Regions from separate parts of the Catenulispora yoronensis genome, predicted to be linked through region 3. Evidence: riboswitches for the same ligand, from Rfam matches in the RefSeq annotation. Region 3 holds a riboswitch; each other region holds the start of a gene.
What was found. Region 3 has a riboswitch for cobalamin ahead of ABD481_RS28095 (VWA domain-containing protein). Riboswitches for the same ligand answer to the same signal wherever they lie in the genome.
Positions count from the first base shown of each region.

Region 1 (6,306 bases), on a different contig from region 3:
TCCGAGCGGCTGTGGGCGGTCAGCCTCGGGGACGATCTGGCCCGGCTCGACAATGTCCCGTTCTTCGTGCGCGGATACGCGATGGGCGATGTCGTGCGGTTCGCCACCGACCGCGCCGGGGTGCATTGGGTGCAAGAGGCCGTGCGGTACTCCGACAACTGCACGATCCGCATCATGCCCGGGGAGGGCGGCGGCCGGGACGAGGTGCGGCAGGCGGTGCTGGACGCGTTCGCGCCCTACGGGGTCACCGGCGAGGGGATCGCGCGGTTCGGCATGGTGGCTTTGAACGTGCCCGGCGCGGTCGACGTGGCGTCGGTGAAGAAGCTGCTGGAAGAGGGCGAGGAAGACGGCCGGTGGGAGTTCGAGGAGGGGTGCGTGACCGAGGCGTGGCGGACGGCCGGACGCTGAGTCCGCTGAGTCCCGTGCTGAGGCTCGCGCTGAGTCCGGGTCCTGCTATTTCTTGCTGCGGACGGCCCGCGCCAGCGTCGTCACCAGCGCGAGGGTGACGACGACCGGGAGCAGCCACCACGAAGCCGTGGTGCGCGTACTGAGGACGGCGGTCCCGGCGAGACCGGCGACGACGAGGACGGCGACCAGCGGATCGTCGCCGACGACGAACTCGTACCAGAAGGCACCGAAGGCCTTGAGTTTGTTCATGCGGCGCGCCTCCTGCGCAGGAGCCAGGTCGCGGCGGTGGCGACGGCCAGCACGTAGGCGACGACGACCGGCAGCGCCGCGTCGCCGCCGGGCCAGTCGGCGCCCGCACCCTCGGCTCCCCAGAAGATGCCGAAGCCGGTGAGCATCACGCCGACCGCGAACTTCATGGTGTTCTCCGGGACGCGCGCCAGCGGTGCTTTCAGGACCGCGCCGGCCGCCGCCACCACCAGCACGGCGGCGACGGCCGCCAGCGCCGCGAGCGGGATGTCGTGCTGGTTGGCGCCGAACGTGAGGGCGATGAAGGCCACCTCCAGACCCTCCAGGGTCACGCCCTTGAAGGAGAGGGTGAAGGCGTACCAGTCGTCGACGAGCGGCTTCTTGGTCGCCGTGGCCTGCTCCGCCGCGGCGATCTGGCGGCGGTAGGCGGCGGCTTCGTCGCGCAGGTCCTTGTAGCCGGAGGCCCGCAGGATCGCCTTGCGGATCCACTGGAGGCCGAAGGTCAGCAGCAGGCCGCCGACCACGAGGCGCAGGGCTTTGAGGGGGAGGACGGTCAGCGCCGGGCCCAGGGCCGCCACCACGACGGCGAGCAGGAGCAGGCCCGCCGCGACGCCTTGCAGGGCGGGCCGCCAGCCTCGGGTGATACCGACGGCGAGCACGATGGTGAGGGCCTCCACGGCTTCGACCGCGCAGGCCAGGAAGACCGACAGCAGCAGGAAGGCTGTTCCCACGGGGTCAATGTAGCTTGTCGGGTCCGTTGACAACGTCAATCCGGTCGGGTCGATTCGGTCGGGTCGATCCGGTCACGGCGCGTCACGTCAATCCGGCGACGGCGCGCCGTAGGCAGCGCGGCGTCGCTAAGTTGTGCGCATGCGATCTTCTTCCCGTGCTGTGGGCCTGGCGCTCGGCTTCGCGGCCGACTGGTATTTCGCCGATCCGCGCCGGGGGCACCCGGTGGCGGGGTTCGGCCGGGCCGCGTCGGCGTTGCGAAAGACGATGTATGCCGATTCGCGCGGTGCGGGGGTCGGGTACGCGGGCGCGTTGGTGGCGGGCGCTGCTGCCGTGGGGGGCGTCGCGGAGCGGATGGGGCGCGGGCGGCCGGTGACACAGGCCGCGTTGACCGCGCTGGCGACGTGGACGGTGCTCGGGGGGACGTCGTTGCGGCGGGAGGCGACGGCGATCGGGTCGTTGCTCAGCGCGGGTGACGTGGAGGCGGCGCGCGAGCGGCTGCCTCATTTGTGCGGGCGGGATCCGAGCAAGCTGGACACCGACGAGATCGCGCGGGCGGTCGTCGAGTCCGTGGCGGAGAACACGTCCGACGCCGTGGTGGCGCCGTTGTTGTGGGGTGCGGTGGCGGGGATTCCCGGGCTGCTGGCGTATCGGGCGGCGAACACGCTCGACGCGATGGTCGGGTACCGGAACGAGAAGTATCTGAACTTCGGATGGGCCGCCGCGCGGTTGGATGATGTGCTCAACTACCTTCCGGCCAGGTTCACGGGCGCGGCCACGGTGGTCAGTGCGCCGGCGATCCTCGGGAGCCCTCGGCGGACTCTCAAGGTGCTGCTTCGCGACGGCGGTCGACACCCGAGTCCCAACGCCGGTCGATGCGAGGCGTCCGCCGCCGGCGCGCTGGGGCTGCGGCTCGGCGGGACCAACAAGTACGGGGACGTGGTCGAGGACCGGCCCGTGATGGGGACGGGGCGGGCGCCGCGGGTGGCCGACATTCATCGGGCCACGGCGTTGTCCGGGGTGGTGGGGGTCGTGTCGGCGGGGGTCGCGGTGCGGGTGGCTTGGGCACTGGGGCGGAAGGGGTAGTAGGCAGTAGGCGGGTACTGGCGGATAGAGGCACCCGCCCCGATCTGTCACACTGTCCCCGGACGTCAGAACCAGGAAGCCCGTGCGAATCGGGCACTGTCCCGCAACTGTGACCGCCTCTTCAGGCGGAAGTCAGGAACTGCCTGCCGTCCGTCATCATCGGCCCGAGGCGGAGCGCGGACTCCGCGAGAGGAAGTGCCGCCGCATGCCTGCGCGCGTTCTGCTGCTGTCCACCGCCGACACCGAGCTGCTGGCCGCCCACGCCTCCGGCGCGGCCTATCGCACCGCCAACCCGGCGCGCCTGGACGCCGAGTCGTTGGCGCCGCTGCTCGCCGACGCCGACGTCGTCGTGCTGCGCCTGCTCGGCGGGCATCGGCTGTGGCAATGGCTCGTCGACGCTGTTGCCGCCAGCGGCGTTCCGGCCGTCGTGCTCGGCGGCGAAGCCGTGCCGGACGCGGAGCTGATGGCGCTGTCGACCGTGCCGGGCGGCGTCGCGGCTGAGACGTTGAACTACCTCACTGCCGGAGGCCCGGGGAACCTCGGCCAGCTGGCCGCCTTCCTCGCCGACACCGTGCTCGGTGGCGGGGAGGGATTCGAGGCGCCGGCGGCGATGCCGGAGTTCGGGGTGCACGGCGCTCCCGCCGCGCCCGATGATCGCCGTCCCACGGTGGGCATCATCTTCTACCGAGCCCACGAGCTCTCGGGCAACACCGCCTTCATCGACACCCTTACCGCAGCTCTCGAAACCCGGGGCGCGGCGGCGCTGCCCATCTACTGCAACTCTCTACGCGGTCTCTCGGACCCCACTGCTCAGGGCCTCGTAGACCTGCTCGCCCCCTGTGACGCCCTCATCGTCACCGTCCTCGCGGCGGGCGGCACCACGGCGGCGGACGCCAGCGCCGGGGGCTCGGAAGAGAGTTGGGACGTCGGCGCCCTCGCGAGCCTGGACATCCCCATCATCCAAGGACTCTGTCTCACCACCTCTCGCGAGGCGTGGCAGGACTCTGACGCCGCGCTGACGCCGATGGACGCCGCGATGCAGGTCGCGATCCCCGAGTTCGACGGCCGCTTGATCTCCGTCCCCTTCTCCTTCAAGGAGCAGGGCGAAGCGGGTATCCCCATCTATGTCGCGGACGAAGAACGCGCCCAGCGTCTGGCCGGCATCGCGTATCGCCACGCCGCTCTCCGCGCGATCCCCAACGCCGAGAAGAAGCTCGCGCTGGTCTTGTCGTCCTACCCGACCAAGCATGCGCGGATCGGCAACGCGGTCGGTCTCGACACCCCCGCCTCGGCCGTCCGCCTCCTCGCGGCGCTGCGCGAGGCCGGCTACGCCGTCGGCGACTTCCCGGAGGACGGCGACGAGCTCATCCACCGCCTGATCGCCGCCGGCGGCCACGACGTGGAGTGGCTCACCGAGGACCAGCTCGCGGCGGCTCCGGCCCGGGTCCCGCTGCGCGAGTACGAGTCCTGGTTCGCGGCGCTCCCGGCCGACCTTCGGGAGGGCGTCCGGCGGCACTGGGGCGAGCCGCCCGGCTCGCTCTACGTCGACGGCGAGACCGGCGACGTCGTCCTGGCCTCGCTCCAGTTCGGCAACATCCTGCTGATGATCCAGCCGCCGCGCGGCTTCGGCGAGAACCCGATCGCGATCTACCACGACCCGGACCTGCCGCCGAGCCACCACTACCTCGCCGCCTATCGCTGGCTGGAACAGTCCTTCGGTGCGGACGCCGTCGTGCACCTCGGCAAGCACGGCACGCTGGAGTGGCTCCCCGGCAAGGGCCTGGGCCTGTCGCGCTCCTGCGCTCCGGACGCGGTCCTCGGCGAGCTGCCGCTGATCTACCCGTTCATCGTCAACGACCCCGGCGAGGGCACCCAGGCCAAGCGCCGGGCCCACGCCACGATCATCGACCACCTGATGCCGCCGATGGCCCGCGCCGACACCTACGGCGAGCTGGCGAAGCTGGAGCAGCTGCTCGACGAGTACGCGACCGTCGCCGCGCTGGACCCGGACAAGACCCCGGCGGTGCGGGCGCAGATCTGGACCCTGATCCGCGCCGCGCAGCTGCACCACGACCTGGCCGCGTTCCTGCACGGCGACGTCGACCGCCAGCCCGCCGACGACGACTTCGACGAGTTCGTGCTGCACCTCGACGGCTACCTGTGCGAGATCAAGGACGTCCAGATCCGCGACGGGCTCCACATCCTGGGCCGGGCGCCGGAGGGGGAGGAGCTGGTCGCCGACGTCCTCGCGGTGCTGCGGGCGAAGCAGGTGTTCGGCGGCGTGACCGGGGCGGTGCCGGGGCTGCGGCAGGCGCTGGCGGCGTTCGTGGGGCTGGACGAGCAGGTGCTGCTGGCCGAGCCGGGCGCGATGGTGAAGAGTCCTGAGTTGCTCGGCGAGCTCGCGGCCGCGGCCGGTTCGCAGGACCCGGCGGAGGCCGAGGTCGCGGGCGTGGCCCCGGGCCTGGCGACAGCCCCGCTGCCGGCTCCGGCCCCAGTCCCGGCGACAGTCCCGGCCTCAGCCTCAGCCCCGGCCCGCACGGCCTCGGACGTCGTCGACCTGCTCGAAACCCTCGCCCGCCGCCTCATCGAGCGCCTGGCCGCCGGCGGCTGGCAGCCGGAGCAGGCCGAGCCGGTCTGCACCGCGGTTCTCGGCACCGCCGACGCCGGCGTCGTCAGTGTCCTGACCTTCGCGGCGACCGAGCTGGTTCCCCGCCTGGCTCGCACCACCGACGAGATCACCAACCTCCTGCGCGCCCTCGACGGCCGCTACATCCCGGCCGGCCCCTCCGGCGCCCCGACCCGCGGCCTGGTCGGCGTGCTGCCCACCGGCCGCAACTTCTACTCGGTCGACCCGAAGGCCATCCCCTCCCGGAACGCCTGGGACGTCGGCCAGGCCCTGGCCGAGTCGCTGCTCGCCCGCCACCTGGCCGACACCGGCGAGTACCCGCGCTCCGTCGGCCTGACCGTCTGGGGCACGTCGGCGATGCGGACCCAGGGCGACGACATCGCCGAGGTGCTGCACTTGCTGGGCTGCCGTCCGGTGTGGGACGAGGCCTCACGGCGGGTCACAGGGTTCGAAGTCGTCCCGGTCGCCGAGCTCGGCCGTCCGCGCATCGATGTGACGGTCCGCATCTCAGGGTTCTTCCGCGATGCGTTCCCGCACGTCATCGCGCTCATCGACGACGCCGTCCAGGCGGTGGCCGAACTCGATGAGCCGCCGGCCGACAACTTCGTCCGGGCCCACGCCGAAGCCGACACCGCCGCGCACGGTGACCGCCGCCGGGCCACCACGCGCGTCTTCGGCTCGAAGCCCGGCGCTTACGGCGCCGGGCTGCTGCCGCTGATCGACGCCCGCGACTGGCGCACCGACGCCGACCTCGCCGAGGTCTACGCGGTCTGGGGCGGCTATGCCTACGGACGCGGGCTGGACGGCCGCGAGGCGCGCGGCGACATGGAGAACGCGTTCCGCCGCATCCAGGTCGCCGCGAAGAACCAGGACAACCGCGAGCACGACATCGTCGACTCCGACGACTATTTCCAGTACCACGGCGGCATGGTCGCGATGGTGCGCGCGCTCACGGGCGCGTCTCCGGCGGCGTATGTCGGCGACTCGGCGGTGCCGGAGGCGGTGCGGACCAGGACGCTCGCCGAGGAGACGCACCGGGTGTTCCGGGCCCGGGTGGTGAACCCGCGGTGGGTGGCGGCGATGCAGCGGCACGGCTACAAGGGCGCGTTCGAGCTGGCCGCGACCGTCGACTACCTGTTCGGCTACGACGCCACCGCCGGCGTGGTGGACGACTGGATGTACGAGCAGCTGGCGCAGACGTACGTGTTCGA
Region 1 is NZ_BAAAQN010000007.1:37,794-44,099, reverse strand. Features, by position in the region: gene ABD481_RS08080 (DUF4265 domain-containing protein) at 1-408, shown strand, start outside; gene ABD481_RS08075 (hypothetical protein) at 454-657, opposite strand; gene ABD481_RS08070 (COG4280 domain-containing protein) at 654-1,385, opposite strand; gene ABD481_RS08065 (cobalamin biosynthesis protein) at 1,525-2,469, shown strand; adenosylcobalamin (AdoCbl) riboswitch at 2,516-2,653, shown strand; gene cobN (cobaltochelatase subunit CobN) at 2,675-6,306, shown strand, end outside.
Region 1: linked by a shared signal. The riboswitch ahead of cobN (cobaltochelatase subunit CobN) and the one ahead of ABD481_RS28095 (VWA domain-containing protein) in region 3 are both predicted to bind cobalamin.

Region 2 (6,306 bases), on a different contig from region 3:
ACGCGGCCACCGCCGGATGGCCGTTCGCGGCCACCGGAACCATCCGCCACACCGCCCCCCGGAGCGTGAAGAGGCGGGCGATGAAGCGCACGTAGTGCTCGCGGCCGACGTACCAGCCGAGCATCGGCGGCATCTCCAGCAGCACGTCGTCGGTCAGCAGCTTCTCCAACGCCACCAGGTCCGCGCTCTCGAACGCCGCGACGTACCGCTCGACCAGCGCGCGCTCGTCGGGACTGTGCGGTTCGCCGACCTGGTCCTCGCCGAGCCCGGCCGTCGCGAGGCGGGCCCGCGCGCGTCGCAGGGCACTGTGGACGGCGGTGGTGGTCATCTCCAGCGCCTTGCCGACTTCGGCGGCGGGCCAGTCCAGCACGTCGCGCAGGATCAGCACCGCCCGCTGCCGCGCCGGCAGGAGCTGCAACGCGGCCAGGAACGCCAGCCGGAGCGTGTGCCGCGACGACGCCACCCCGGCCGGATCGCCCAGCAGAGCGTCCGGGATCGGCTGGAGCCAGGGCACTTCCTCGCCGCGAACCATCGGGGCGTCGGGGTCGTCGCCGGGCGCGCCGAGACCGGAGGGCAGCGGACGGCGGCTGCGCTGCTCCAGCGCCGTCAGGCAGGTGTTGGTGGCGATGCGGTAGAGCCAGGTCCGCAGGGCCGCGCGCCGCGGGTCGTACTGGTCGTAGGCGCGCCAGGCCCGCAGCAGCGTCTCCTGCAACTGGTCCTCGGCGTCGTGGACCGAGCCGAGCATCCGGTAGCAGTGCGCCAGGAGCTCGCCGCGCAGCGGGTCGGTCCGGACCGCGAACTCCTCGCTCGTCGCCACTGTGTTTGCCGCCATCGTGCTCATCACCACCGCGCTCGCCGCGTTGCCCGTGCTGGTCATCGTGATCCCACCGGGGTCTCCGATCGGGGCGGGGCCGTGGCGGCGGCCGGGTTGTCAGAGGCCGGGTTGTCAGAGGCCGGATTGTCAGAGCCCGAAGTCGCCGCCGCCGCCCGTGAACGCCGGCTCGGCGTCCACCATCCCGCGACCGCCGCCCCCAACGCCAGCGCCGCCGCGACCTTCATCGCCGCGTCGAAGCCGTCGCCGAACGCCTTCGCCGAGCCGTAGCCGCCGTTCGCCGCGAAGACCGCCGCCAGGATCGCGACGCCGAACGTGCTCCCCAGCTGGCGCAAGGTGTTGAACACGCCGCTCGCCGCCCCGACCGCCGCCGGCGGCACCGCGCCGAGCACCGCGTTCTGCGCGGCGGGCATTGCGAACGACAAGCCGCAGCCGCCGAGCACCAGCGGCGCGACCAGCACCGCGTAGCCCCGGTCCGGGCCGGCGATCAGCGCGATCCAGCCCATCGCGACCGCGAGCAGCGTGAGCCCGCCGACCAGCAGCGGCCGCTCGCCGACCCGCGGGACCAGGGCGCCGGTGATCGGGGCGATGAGCGTCAGCGTCAGCGTCCACGGGATCAGGCGCAGACCGGTGGCCAGCGGGTCGTAGCCGAGGCCGACCTGGAGATACTGCGTGAGCAGGAACGTGACGCCGACCGTCGTGGCGTACATCAGGAACCCGGCCGCGTTGCCGCCGGAGAACGCCGGGACGCGGAAGAACCGCATCGGCAGCATCGGCGCGTCGACCCGCAGCTCCCAGACGACGAAGGCGACCGCCAGGACGCCGCCCGCCGCCAGCGTGCCGACCGTCTCCGCGCCGGCCCAGCCGACGGCGTTGCCCCGCACCAGGCCCCAGACCAGGCCGAACGCGGCGCCAGTGACGAGGACGAGGCCTGCGACGTCCAGCCGCCGCGCCGGGCCGGTGCTCTCCGCCGTTTTGGCGCGCGCCAGCGGCATCAGCAGCAGCCCGATCGGCACGTTCACCCAGAAGATCCAGTGCCAGTCGAGCCCCTGGGTGATCGCGCCGCCGACCACCGGTCCGCCGACCGTGCCCAGGCCCGTCACGCTGCTGAACGTCCCCAGCGCCTTGGCCCGCTGGCGGCCCGGGAAGGCCACGCTGAGCAGCACCATCGCGTGCGGCATGATCAGCGCCGAGCCGACGCCCTGGACGGCGCGGGCCCCGATCAGCAGCCCGGTGTCCGGGGCGAGCGCGCAGGCCGCCGAGGCGACGGTGAAGATCGCGATGCCGGTGAGGAACATCCGGCGGCGGCCCAGGCGGTCGCCGAGGGCGGAGGCCGGCATCAGCAGCACCGCGAAGCTCAGTGTGAACGCGGTGATCGTCCACTCCAACTCGGCCATCGACGCGCCGAGGTCGAGGCGGATCTTGTTCAGCGCCGTGGTGACGACCAGCATGTCCAGGACCACCATCAGCGAGGCCACCGAGGCCAGGGCGAGGGTCCAGCGCTGGGGCGCGGTCATGCGCGGGGTGGCGGTGTCCGCCGAACCCGCGGCCTCCGCCGCACTCGTTTTTTCCCTGCTCACTCCCGGACCTCCGGTCTCCGCTCGGGGCTTCCCGGCGAAGCACCCGCGGATATGTACCGGCGGCGGAGCCGAAAATCGTCGCGCGCGGCCGACCCGGTGATCGACATCTCTTTGACGCGGTGCGTGCGCGGCCCTACGCTGCCCAAGCAAGGTACTGGGACAGGAAGCCGGTGCAATTCCGGCACGGTCGCGCCACTGTGAGCCCCCTGCTTCGTCGGGCAGTCGAAGCGGGCGGGTGAGTCAGACCCTCCCCGGTCGACCCGCTCCATCGAACAGGGACGCAAGATCCCGAAGGAGGGCTCTCTATGAGCACCATGCCTGTTTCCCCTGCCCCGGCCTCCCCGGTCTCGGTTCCGACGCCGCTGGTGGTCTCCGCGGCCACGGCGCGGCTGTGGATCGGCGGCACGATGCTGTTCGCGCTGCTGGCGTACTACTTCATCGGCGTGGACCAGGGCGCGTTCTCCGTCTTCGGCGGGGACATGCATCTGCACGAGTTCGTGCACGATGCCCGCCACCTGCTCGGCTTCCCCTGCCACTGAGCCGCGAGGGTCAGTGCTCTGATGGAAAAGCGCATCATCGCGCGCGGCCTGCTGGCCGGCGCGCTCGCCGGTCTGCTCGCGTTCCTGTTCGCGCGGGTGTTCGCCGAGTCGGTCATCGACAAGGCGATCGCCTACGAGAGCGGCCGGGACGCGGCGCAGGCCGCGCTGAACCAGGCCGCCGGGTTGCCGGCGGACGCTGCCGATCCGGACCTGTTCAGCCGTACCGTGCAGGCCGATATCGGTATCGGGGTCGGGATGATCGGCTTCGGGGCGGCGATGGGCGGACTGTTCGCGGTCGCCTATCTGCTGTGCCTGGGCCGGGTCGGCCGGATCCAGCCCAAACCGCTGGCGCTGCTGGTGGCGGGGGCCGGGTTCGCCGGGTTCTACCTCGTGCCGTTCCTGAAGTACCCGGCCAACCCGCCGGCGATCGGGCATCCGGACACCATCCGCGCCCGGGGGCTGCTCTATTTGGCGATGGTGGCCTGTTCGCTGGCGTTCCTGTTCGCGGCGGTGTGGGCCGGTCGCCGACTCGCGGCCCGGTTCGGGAACTGGAACGCGACGGTGCTGGCCGCTGTCGGCTTCGCGGCGGCGATCGGCATCGTGATGGCGGTCCTGCCCTCGCTCGGAGAACTGTCGGCGAACGTCCGCGAGTTCGGGCACCACGCGAGCGAGACGCCGCTGCCGCTGACCGACGGCAAGGGCGCGATCGTCTACCCGGGCTTCCCGGCCGACGTGCTGTTCTCGTTCCGGCTCTACTCGATCCTGGCGCAGGCGCTGCTGTGGGGCACCCTCGGCCTGGCCTTCGGGCCGATGGCCGAACGGGTGCTCCGCCCGGCGATGCAGCCCGCGACCGGGACGCCGGGCAACGCCGAGGCCGCCGGGAATGCGGGCGCGATGCCCGCGGCGGTGTGAGGATTGCCGGGTGACGAACGGAGTTCCGGCCCTGGCGCTGGTGAGTGAGGAGCTCGCAGCGCTGGGGCCGTACTTCGGCGCCGCGTTCCACGCCGGCTCGGAGTCGTGCGAGGCGCCGTGGCGTCCCTTCGCCGAGCTGGTCGAGGAGCCGGGGGCGATGGCGGAGCGGGTCGCGGGCGTGCGCGGATACCTGGCGGCCGGCAGCGGACAGGACATTGAGAAGGTCGAGCTGCGAGTCGCGGCTTCCGTGGCGCATTTGGGGCTGGTCGCGCGGGTGATGTCGCCGCTGTTCGGACTGGGTGTGCTGTACGGGTGGCGGGGATCGGTGCGGGCCGGGGACCTGCGATGGCAGCCCGGCTTGGCGAGTACTTTTCCGTTGTCGATCAACGAGGCCGTGGTCGAGGGCCGTCCCGACGGCCGGATCACCGACGGCCGGCCCGACGGCCGGATCACCGACGGCGTGGTCACGGAGTTGGAGACGCTGATGGCGTCGTTCGGCGTCAACCGGCACATCTTGCGAGGGAACGTCGCGTCGGCACTGGTCGGCGCCGGCAAGGCGCTGGCGGCGGCACGGCCGGCACTGAGGGATCGGGCGACGGCCGAGCTGGGGGTTCTCCTGGCGCGCGCGGAGCTGGCAGGCAGCGTGGGGTACGCGGCGGACGGGAGCTTCCGACGTCGGAACTGCTGCCTGATCTACCGGGCCGCGCCGAATCAGCGCGGTGCGCTGTGCGGGGACTGCGCGCTTCGGTGAGCTATTCCGCGGGCAGCAGCGCCGCGACCGCGCTCACCTCGATCAGGGCGCCGGGCACCCCGAGTGCCGCCACCCGCGCGCCCGTCACCAGCGGCGGGTTCCCGGCCTGCGCCGCCGCCGCGCCGAGGCGTGGGCCGATGGCGCCGTAGGCGGTCTGGAGGTCCACGCCGTCGACGAAGAGTACGGTCCACTGCACGACGTCGGCGAGCGTCGCGCCGACCGCGGCCAGCGCCGCCGCCGCGTTGTCCAGGGCCCGGGCCGACTGGTCGGCGACGTCGTCGGAGACCAGCTTGCCGTCCGCGTCGACGCCGTTCTGGCCGCCGACGTAGACGGTGGCGGCGCCGGGCGGGACGACGGCGACGTGGCTGAAGGCGGGGCTGGCGACCAGCCCGGCGGGGCGCAGAAGCGCGATCTTGGTGAGGTCCATGATCGTATGCTGCCATGGGTCACTGACAGGAACCGGGATCGAAGCCCGCGCGTTCGGGCCCGGAGCGGCGCCGCGTGGTGCAATGGAGCCAGGAATGCGATGGACCCGGAACAGGCGCGGAGCGAGGAGCGGAACGATGCGGATCGCGGTGTCGGCGGACGAGGTGGCCGGGGTGGCGGCGCAGATCGGGCCGGAGCTCGAAGCCCGCGGCCACACGGTGGAGCTGTTCGGCGCGCTGGACCCGGAGCAGCGCGCGGACTGGGCCTGGTGTTCGGAAGCGGCGGCGCGGGCTGTCGCGGAGGGCCACGCGGATCAGGCGATCGTGGCTTGCTGGACCGGTGCCGGGGCGTCGATCGCGGCGAACAAGGTCCCGGGCGTCCGGGCGGCGCTGTGCACCGACGCGGTGATGGCCGACGGCGCCCGCAAGTGGGCCGACGCGAACGTCCTGGCGCTGAGCCTGCGGCTGACCTCGGCGCCGTTGCTGGCCGAGATGCTCGACGCGTGGTTCGCCGGCGAGCCGAGCGCGGATCCGGTGGACCGCGCGAATGTGCAGCACGTCGCAGAGATCTGACGAGCGAGCGGGACCTGCGCGGCGACGCGAAGACCCGCCCACCAATGCCAATACCAATGCCGATGCCGATGCCGATGCCGTTGTCCGACACCGCGGCCCGGCCGGCCAGAAGCTGACGCCTCCACCCGGCCGGGCGCCCGAATCCCTCCGCTACGGCAACGCCGGCGCGCTCCGGTTGGCGAAGTAGTTCCACTGCCCGAACACGCCCACCATGTTCGCGAGCGCCGAGGCGGCCGCGGCCGGCACGACCCCGGTGTCCCCGCTCACCACCACTTCGTCGATCACCGCGGCCTCGGTCCGCACGTAGTCCGCCTCCGGCCCCGGAATCGCCGCGTTGTCGGCCAGCAGCAGCGGCCCGCCGTTCGCGCCGACCAGGGCCCCGCCGGCCAACGCGTCCGGCCAGTTGTAGCCGGTGGCCAGGCCCACGGTGTGCGGCGCGCTTCCGGCGACGAAGAACGTCCTGGCCACCGCCGCCGCCGTGGCGAACCGGTCCGGTCCGGCCGCCGTCTGCACCCGGTTGGCCGGGAACCTGGTCCGCAGCGCCGCGACGCCCTGGTCGCCGACCCCGATCAGCTGGGTGTTCGGGCCGACGTGGGCGGCCAGGTACGCGGCCGTGGACGCGGGCAGCGTCCGGTCGTCGGACAGCAGCACCACGCCGCCGGTGCTCGCGGCCGCGGCCCCGGCGGCCAGCGCG
Region 2 is NZ_BAAAQN010000050.1:53,738-60,043, forward strand. Features, by position in the region: gene ABD481_RS32840 (RNA polymerase subunit sigma-70) at 1-877, opposite strand, end outside; gene ABD481_RS32845 (MFS transporter) at 874-2,412, opposite strand; cobalamin riboswitch at 2,522-2,682, shown strand; gene ABD481_RS32850 (CbtB domain-containing protein) at 2,727-2,951, shown strand; gene ABD481_RS32855 (CbtA family protein) at 2,973-3,863, shown strand; gene ABD481_RS32860 ((2Fe-2S)-binding protein) at 3,874-4,614, shown strand; gene ABD481_RS32865 (RidA family protein) at 4,616-5,041, opposite strand; gene ABD481_RS32870 (RpiB/LacA/LacB family sugar-phosphate isomerase) at 5,178-5,612, shown strand; gene ABD481_RS32875 (cell wall-binding repeat-containing protein) at 5,763-6,306, opposite strand, start outside.
Region 2: linked by a shared signal. The riboswitch ahead of ABD481_RS32850 (CbtB domain-containing protein) and the one ahead of ABD481_RS28095 (VWA domain-containing protein) in region 3 are both predicted to bind cobalamin.

Region 3 (6,306 bases):
GGAATGGTGAGGGAGAGCGGCTGGGACGGTGTCGAGGTGGTGGGGGCGGGAGTCGGCGGGGAGGACGCGCCGATCGCCGGCGGGCCGGGCGGTGCGGCTGTGCCGGACCTGGCGGGTGTCGGGGCGGTGGCGGGCGTCGCGACCGCCACAGTCGCCGCAGCCGTCGCGGCCGAGGAGTTGGGGGTCGCGGAGTTCGAGGTCGCGGAGTTGGGGGTCGCGGAGTTGGGGGTCGCGGAGTTGGGGGTCGCGGAGTTGGGGGTCGAAGAGTTCGAGGCCGGAGATTTCGGGGGCTGAGAGTTCGGGTTCGAGGCGTTCGGTTTCGCGGAGTTCGGGTTCGAGGCGTTCGCGGCGGCCGGAATGCCGTGCGGAGCGCCGCTCACCACTCGATACCCTTCTGGCCCTTCTGGGCCGCGTCCATCGGATGCTTCACCTTGGTCATCTCCGTGACCAGGTCGGCGGCCTCGAGCAGCTGCGGGGCGGCGTCGCGGCCGGTGATGACGACGTGCTGGGTCCCGGGCCGGTCGGCCAGGGTCTTCACGACCTCGTCGACGTCGACCCAGCCCCACTTCATCGGGTAGGTGAACTCGTCGAGGATGTAGAGGCGGTAGGTCTCGGCCGCCAGGTCCTGCTTGATGCGCTCCCAGCCGGCGCGGGCGTTGTCGGCCTGGAGCTCCGGGTCGGAGTGCAGGTCCCGCTGGATCCAGGACCAGCCCTCGCCCATCTTGTGCCAGTCGACCGGGCCGCCCTGGCCGGTGGCGCGGTGCAGGTCGCCGAGCGCCTTCAGCGCGTTCTCCTCGCCGATGCGCCACTTCGCCGACTTCACGAACTGGAACACCCCGACCGGCCAGCCCTGGTTCCAGCCGCGCAGCGCCAGCCCGAAGGCGGCTGTCGACTTTCCTTTGCCGGGACCGGTGTGCACGATCGTCAGCGGCCGGTTGCGGCGCTGGCGGGTGGTGAGGCCGTCGTCGGGGATGTGAGCGGGTTGGCCCTGAGGCATCAGGCAGCCCTCCGGTCGGGTCGGGGACGGTTGGTCCGGACAGCGGCGGTGAGGGTGGCGGCGGCGAGATCGGCAAGCTGGAGGCCGGCGGCCCCGAGATCGCCGGCGAGGCGGGCGGCCAGGCCGAGACGGACCGGGCCGGATTCGCAGTCCACGACGATGGCGGTGCCGTCGACGGCGGCGATAGTGGCGGCGAGGTGGACGGCGGCGCGGCGGGAGTCGGCGAGAGAGGCCTGGGTGCGGGAGGCCTGGGTGCGCGAGACCTGGGTGCGGGAAGCCGACGACTTCGGAGCGGCTTTCGCAGGGCCCGAAGACCGCGACGGCTCGGTCGCCCGGCCGTCGGTCACCACGACCACCAGCGGCCGCCGCTGCGGATCCCGCATGCGCTCGACCCGCAGGACGTCGGCGGCCTGGAGGAGTCCGGCCGCCAGCGGCGTGCGGCCGCCGGTGGGAAGCGTGGTGAGCCGGGCGGCGCCGGCCTCGACCGACCAGGTCGGCGGCAGCGCGACCTCGGCGTCGCGGCCGCGGAAGGTCACGAGGCCGACTTTGTCACGGCGCTGATACGCGTCGAGCAGCAGCGAGAGGATCGCGCCCTTGACGGCGGACATGCGCTGACGAGCGGCCATGGAGCCGGAGGCGTCGACGACGAAGAGGACCAGGTTGCCCTCGCGGCCTTCGCGGAGCGGCTCCCGCAGATCCGTCGACCGCAGACGCAGCGCGCCTTCGGTACGGCCGCGCGAGACCTGTTCGGGCGCGGCGGCCCGGACAGTCGCGACGAGGTGGAGACCGTGAGTCCCCGGACGGGCGCCGATCGCGCGCCCGGTGCTGGTGCGCGCGCGGGAACGGCGGCCCTCGGCCCCGCCGCCCACGCCCTCGACCTGGAACAGCCGGGCCTTGAACGGCTCGCCGGGTGTCGCAGAGCCCTGTTCGCGCTGGGCGCCGCCGCGAGCGGATCGGTCGTCGGACTCGGTGTCGCGGTCCCGATCGCGGTCCTGGTCCCGACCGGCTTTCGGCTCCAGTCGGCCGTTGGCCTCCTGGTCGCGATCCGCCTCGCCGACCAGTTCGGGCTCGGGCGCCACGCCTGATCCGCCGGGTGGTTCGGGCCGGGCGTCGGCGTTCGCCGACGTGTTGGGGTCCGACCGGTCGTGGTCAGCGCCGGCGTCGGGGCCGTCGGGGCCTCCGGAACCGGGGCCCGAGCCGCCCGGACCCGGATCAGGGTCCTCATCCCCGTCCTGCATCGCCTCGTCGAGCTGGTTCTCGTCCAGTCCGGGCGCGTCGAACGGATGCCGCCGCCGGCGGTGCGGGAGCGCCAGCGTGGCCGCCCGGCGCACGTCCTCGGCGATCACGACGGTCCGGCCCGCCCAGGCGGCGAGCGCCGTCGCCGCGCGGGCCGTGACGAGGTCCGCGCGCATGCCGTCGACCTCGAAGGCCGCGCAGATGCGGGTGATGCGGAGCAGTTCGGCGTCCGGCAGCGTCACGGAGGGCAGGAGCGCGCGGGCGGCGGCGATGCGGGCGGCGGTGTCCTTGTCGGCGGCTTCCCAGGCGGCGGCGAAGGCCTCGGGGTCGGCTTCGTAGGCGAGGCGGCGACGGACGACTTCGGCGCGTTCGGCCGGGTCGCGGCTGGCGCGGACCTCGACGGTCAGTCCGAAGCGGTCCAGGAGCTGGGGGCGCAGTTCGCCCTCTTCGGGGTTCATCGTGCCGACGAGCAGGAAGCGGGCGGAGTGCCGCACGGAGACGCCTTCGCGCTCGACATGCGCGACGCCCATGGCGGCGGCGTCCAGGAGGAGGTCGACGAGGTGGTCGTGCAGGAGGTTGACCTCGTCGACGTAGAGCAGGCCGCGGTGCGCGGCGGCGAGCAGGCCGGGCTCGTAGGCGGCGACGCCGGAGGCCAGCACCTTCTCCAGGTCCAGGGAGCCGACCAGCCGGTCCTCGGTGGCGCCGACCGGCAGCTCGACGAGGCGCGCGGGGCGGGAGTCGGCGACGGCGAGGCTGCTGGCGCGGTTCGGACCGTCGGAGTGCGGCCCGTCGGGGTGCGAACTGACGGAGCGGGAACTGTCGGAGTGCGGTCCGTCGGGACATTCGGCGTCCGGGACCCGCGGGTCGCAGGAGAAGCGGCAGCCCGGAACGACGTCGAGCGCGGGGAGCACAGCGGCCAGCGCCCGCACGATCGTGGACTTGGCGGTGCCCTTCTCGCCGCGGACCAGGACGCCGCCGACGGCCGGCGAGACGGCGTTGAGCAGGAGGGCCAACCGCAGGTCGTCGAGTCCGACCACGGCGGCGAAGGGGTACGGCGGCACGCCGAATCAGCTCCTCACGGGTGTCCACGCCCGACAGGTCCAATAGCACAGACACGCCGCGGGGGCGGCGTGCCGGAGGCGGTCGGAGTCTCCTGACTCTCAGATCGCAGCACCTTTTCCTGCCTTCCCAGAACTTCGCGGTTCCAGTGGCTGGGGCTGCCGTTCGGCGCGGCCGTGAGGCGTTGCCGGGCGGCATCCTCGTGGGGAGGTGCTCCCTGATCACAGTGGCGGGACCGTTCCGGATTCGCACCGGGATTCCTGCCGACCGTCCTGCGTGCAGCATCCCGCAGCGATCAACGGGCGTCAAACCGCCGGGCCTGAGGAGGACCGTGGGGTGCCGGGGGCAGGTGCGGCGCCAGGGGTGGCGCTGAGGCGTGGTGGAGTGGCGCCCGGTGGCGGTATGGGCTGATGTGTCGGTCAATGGGAGGGTGAGCAAGCGACGGCGCGGGGCGCCGGTTTTGGGCGAGTACGAGTTGGAAGGCGGGGCTTTCGGTCCGGCCGGGAGGGCCGAGCGGAGTGACCGACGTGACACTCGTGGCGGGTGGAGTGGAGCGGCGGCGCGTGGTGCGGATGTGATGAATGTGACGAATACAACGGGACTGGCGAACGTACCGAACGTACCGAACGTGACGAACGTCGGCAGCGGACGCACCCTGAGCCGGCCCGGGTCGCTGTGGAAGGCCGTATTGCGGCGGATCCGTACTAGGTGAGTTCGGCTCCGAGGTCGCCCTTTTTACGAGACAGAGTGTCTTGCAGCGACACATGGTGTCTTTATTAGAGACAGAGCGTCTCACAAAGTCGCACCTACTCAGGCGAGCTTTTAGAGGCGGACTTACAGCGGCGGGCCGTCGCCCGGATCCTCTTGATACGAGTAGCGCTGCTCCCGCCACGGGTCGCCGATGTTGTGGTAGCCGCGCTCCTCCCAGAAGCCGCGGCGGTCCTCGGTGAGGTACTCGATCCCGCGGACCCACTTCGGGCCCTTCCAGGCGTAGAGGTGGGGGACGATCAGGCGCAGCGGGAAGCCGTGCTCCGGGGTGAGGGGTTCGCCGGCGTGGTGCGTCGCGAACAGGGTCTTCTCGTGGAGGAGGTCCTCCATGCGGAGGTTGGCGCTGTAGCCGTACTCGGCCCAGACGGTGACGTGGGTGACGTCGGGCGCGGGCGGGGCCAGGTCGAGGATGGTCTGGGCGGCCACGCCGCGCCACGGGGCGTCGAACATCGTGAACTTGGTGACGCAGTGGAAGTCGGCCACGACGTCGACGGCGGGCAGGGCCGTGAACTCCTCGTGGAACCAGATCGCCTCCTCGCCGTCGGCGGTGGCGCCGGTGACGCGGAAGTCCCAGGTGGCGGGCTTGAAGCGGGGAACAGGGCCGTAGTGCAGGACCGGCCACTCGCCGCGCTGCATGCGCTGGCCGGGCGGGAGCCGGTCCGCCGTCCGCGCGTCGGCTTCGATGTCCACCCCTGATCCCGGCTGCCCCATGGGTCCATCGTCCCAGATGTGGCGGACCGCACGTGCGCCGGGGACTTGGCGGTGGGGCTTTTGTAGCTTAGGCTCGCCTAAGTCATCATTGATCAGGTGCGTCCGCACCGATTGATAAGCCCCGGAGCCTCGCTTGTACGCCTGCATATGCCACGCGGTGACCACCGCCGAGATCGACGCAGCGGTCGCGCTGGGTGCGAAGTCCGTCAAGCAGGTCCGCAAGGCCACCGGGGCCGGCTCCGCCTGCGGGACCTGCGTGAAGCGCCTGAGCTGCCTGCTGGCCGCCGCCCGCGTCGCGGACTCGGCGCCGGCGGAGGGCATGCCGGCGGCGGAGCTGCTGCCGGCCGAGGCGCCGCTGCGCGCGCCGATCGAGACGTCGGTCATGGCGTCGGGCATGGCGTCGGTATCGGCGTCAGCGCCGGTCACCGCCTCGGCCACCGCACCGGTCACCGCGCACGCCCCGCACTGCCCGGCCGCGCTGCCCGCCCTGGGCTGAATCCGCACGTCAACCGTTAGCTCCTTCGGCGCAATCCGCCACCGCGGCGTTACCCTCCGCCCAAACGACTCTGGCAGGATCTGGCGGCATGCAGGGTGACAAGGACATCATCGCGTTCCTGAACGAGCAGCTCACCGCCGAACTGACGGCCATCAATCAGTACTGGCTGCACTACAAGCTCCAGGAGAACCGCGGCTGGAAGAAGCTCGCGGAGTACACCCGCCACGAGTCCATCGACGAGATGAAGCACGCCGACAAGCTGGCCGAGCGCATCATCTTCCTCGAAGGCCTGCCGAACTTCCAGAAGCTGCTGCCGCTGGAGATCGGGCAGAGCGTCACCGAGATGTTCCAGGCCGACATGAAGGTCGAGCTCGCGGCCGTGGACCGGCTGCGACGCGGCATCGCGCTGATGCGGGAACGCGGCGACGTCACCTCCGCGAACCTCTTCGAGGAGATCCTCGCCGACGAGGAACACCACATCGACTACCTGGAGACCCAGCTGGACCTCATCGGCCAGCTCGGCGAGCCGCTGTACATCGCGCAGCTGGTGGAGCAGCCGGAGTCGTAGCCACGAAGACATCCGCCGCGCGGTCCCGTCCGAGCTCACTGAGCCGGGGACCGCGCGGTTTTGCGTTGGAGTACGGCCGAATCAGCGGCTCATCGACCTCGACAGCTCGCTGCCGGCGGCCACGAGTCGGGAATCCCAGGTCGGATCCGCCACGCCGGTACGGTCGGCCAACGCGATGATCGTCGCCAAGAAGCCGTCGCTCAGGGCGGCCAACACGGGGTGACGGCTCCGAGCCCGCCAGAGCAGGAGGGCATCGGCAAAGGCTCGAAGTTCCGCGGGCGCGATCCGGGCTTCGTCCGATTCCATCGGGCCGATGCCGGAAGGCTGGGCGACGATGTCCTCGAACGCGGCGACCTGGCGCAGGAAAAGCTGCGACACGCCCTGCGCAGGGTTCCAGACCGTCTCGTCGCCCACGACGTAGTACTGACTCACCCCGGCACCCTAAGTGTCAGATACGCGAACGAGAACAGG
Region 3 is NZ_BAAAQN010000039.1:72,130-78,435, forward strand. Features, by position in the region: gene ABD481_RS28080 (cobyrinic acid a,c-diamide synthase CobB) at 1-5, opposite strand, end outside; gene ABD481_RS28085 (hypothetical protein) at 4-294, shown strand; gene cobO (cob(I)yrinic acid a,c-diamide adenosyltransferase) at 377-997, opposite strand; gene ABD481_RS28095 (VWA domain-containing protein) at 997-3,294, opposite strand; cobalamin riboswitch at 3,381-3,554, opposite strand; gene ABD481_RS28100 (sulfite oxidase-like oxidoreductase) at 4,127-4,771, opposite strand; gene ABD481_RS28105 ((2Fe-2S)-binding protein) at 4,905-5,267, shown strand; gene bfr (bacterioferritin) at 5,356-5,835, shown strand; gene ABD481_RS28115 (DUF6086 family protein) at 5,917-6,267, opposite strand.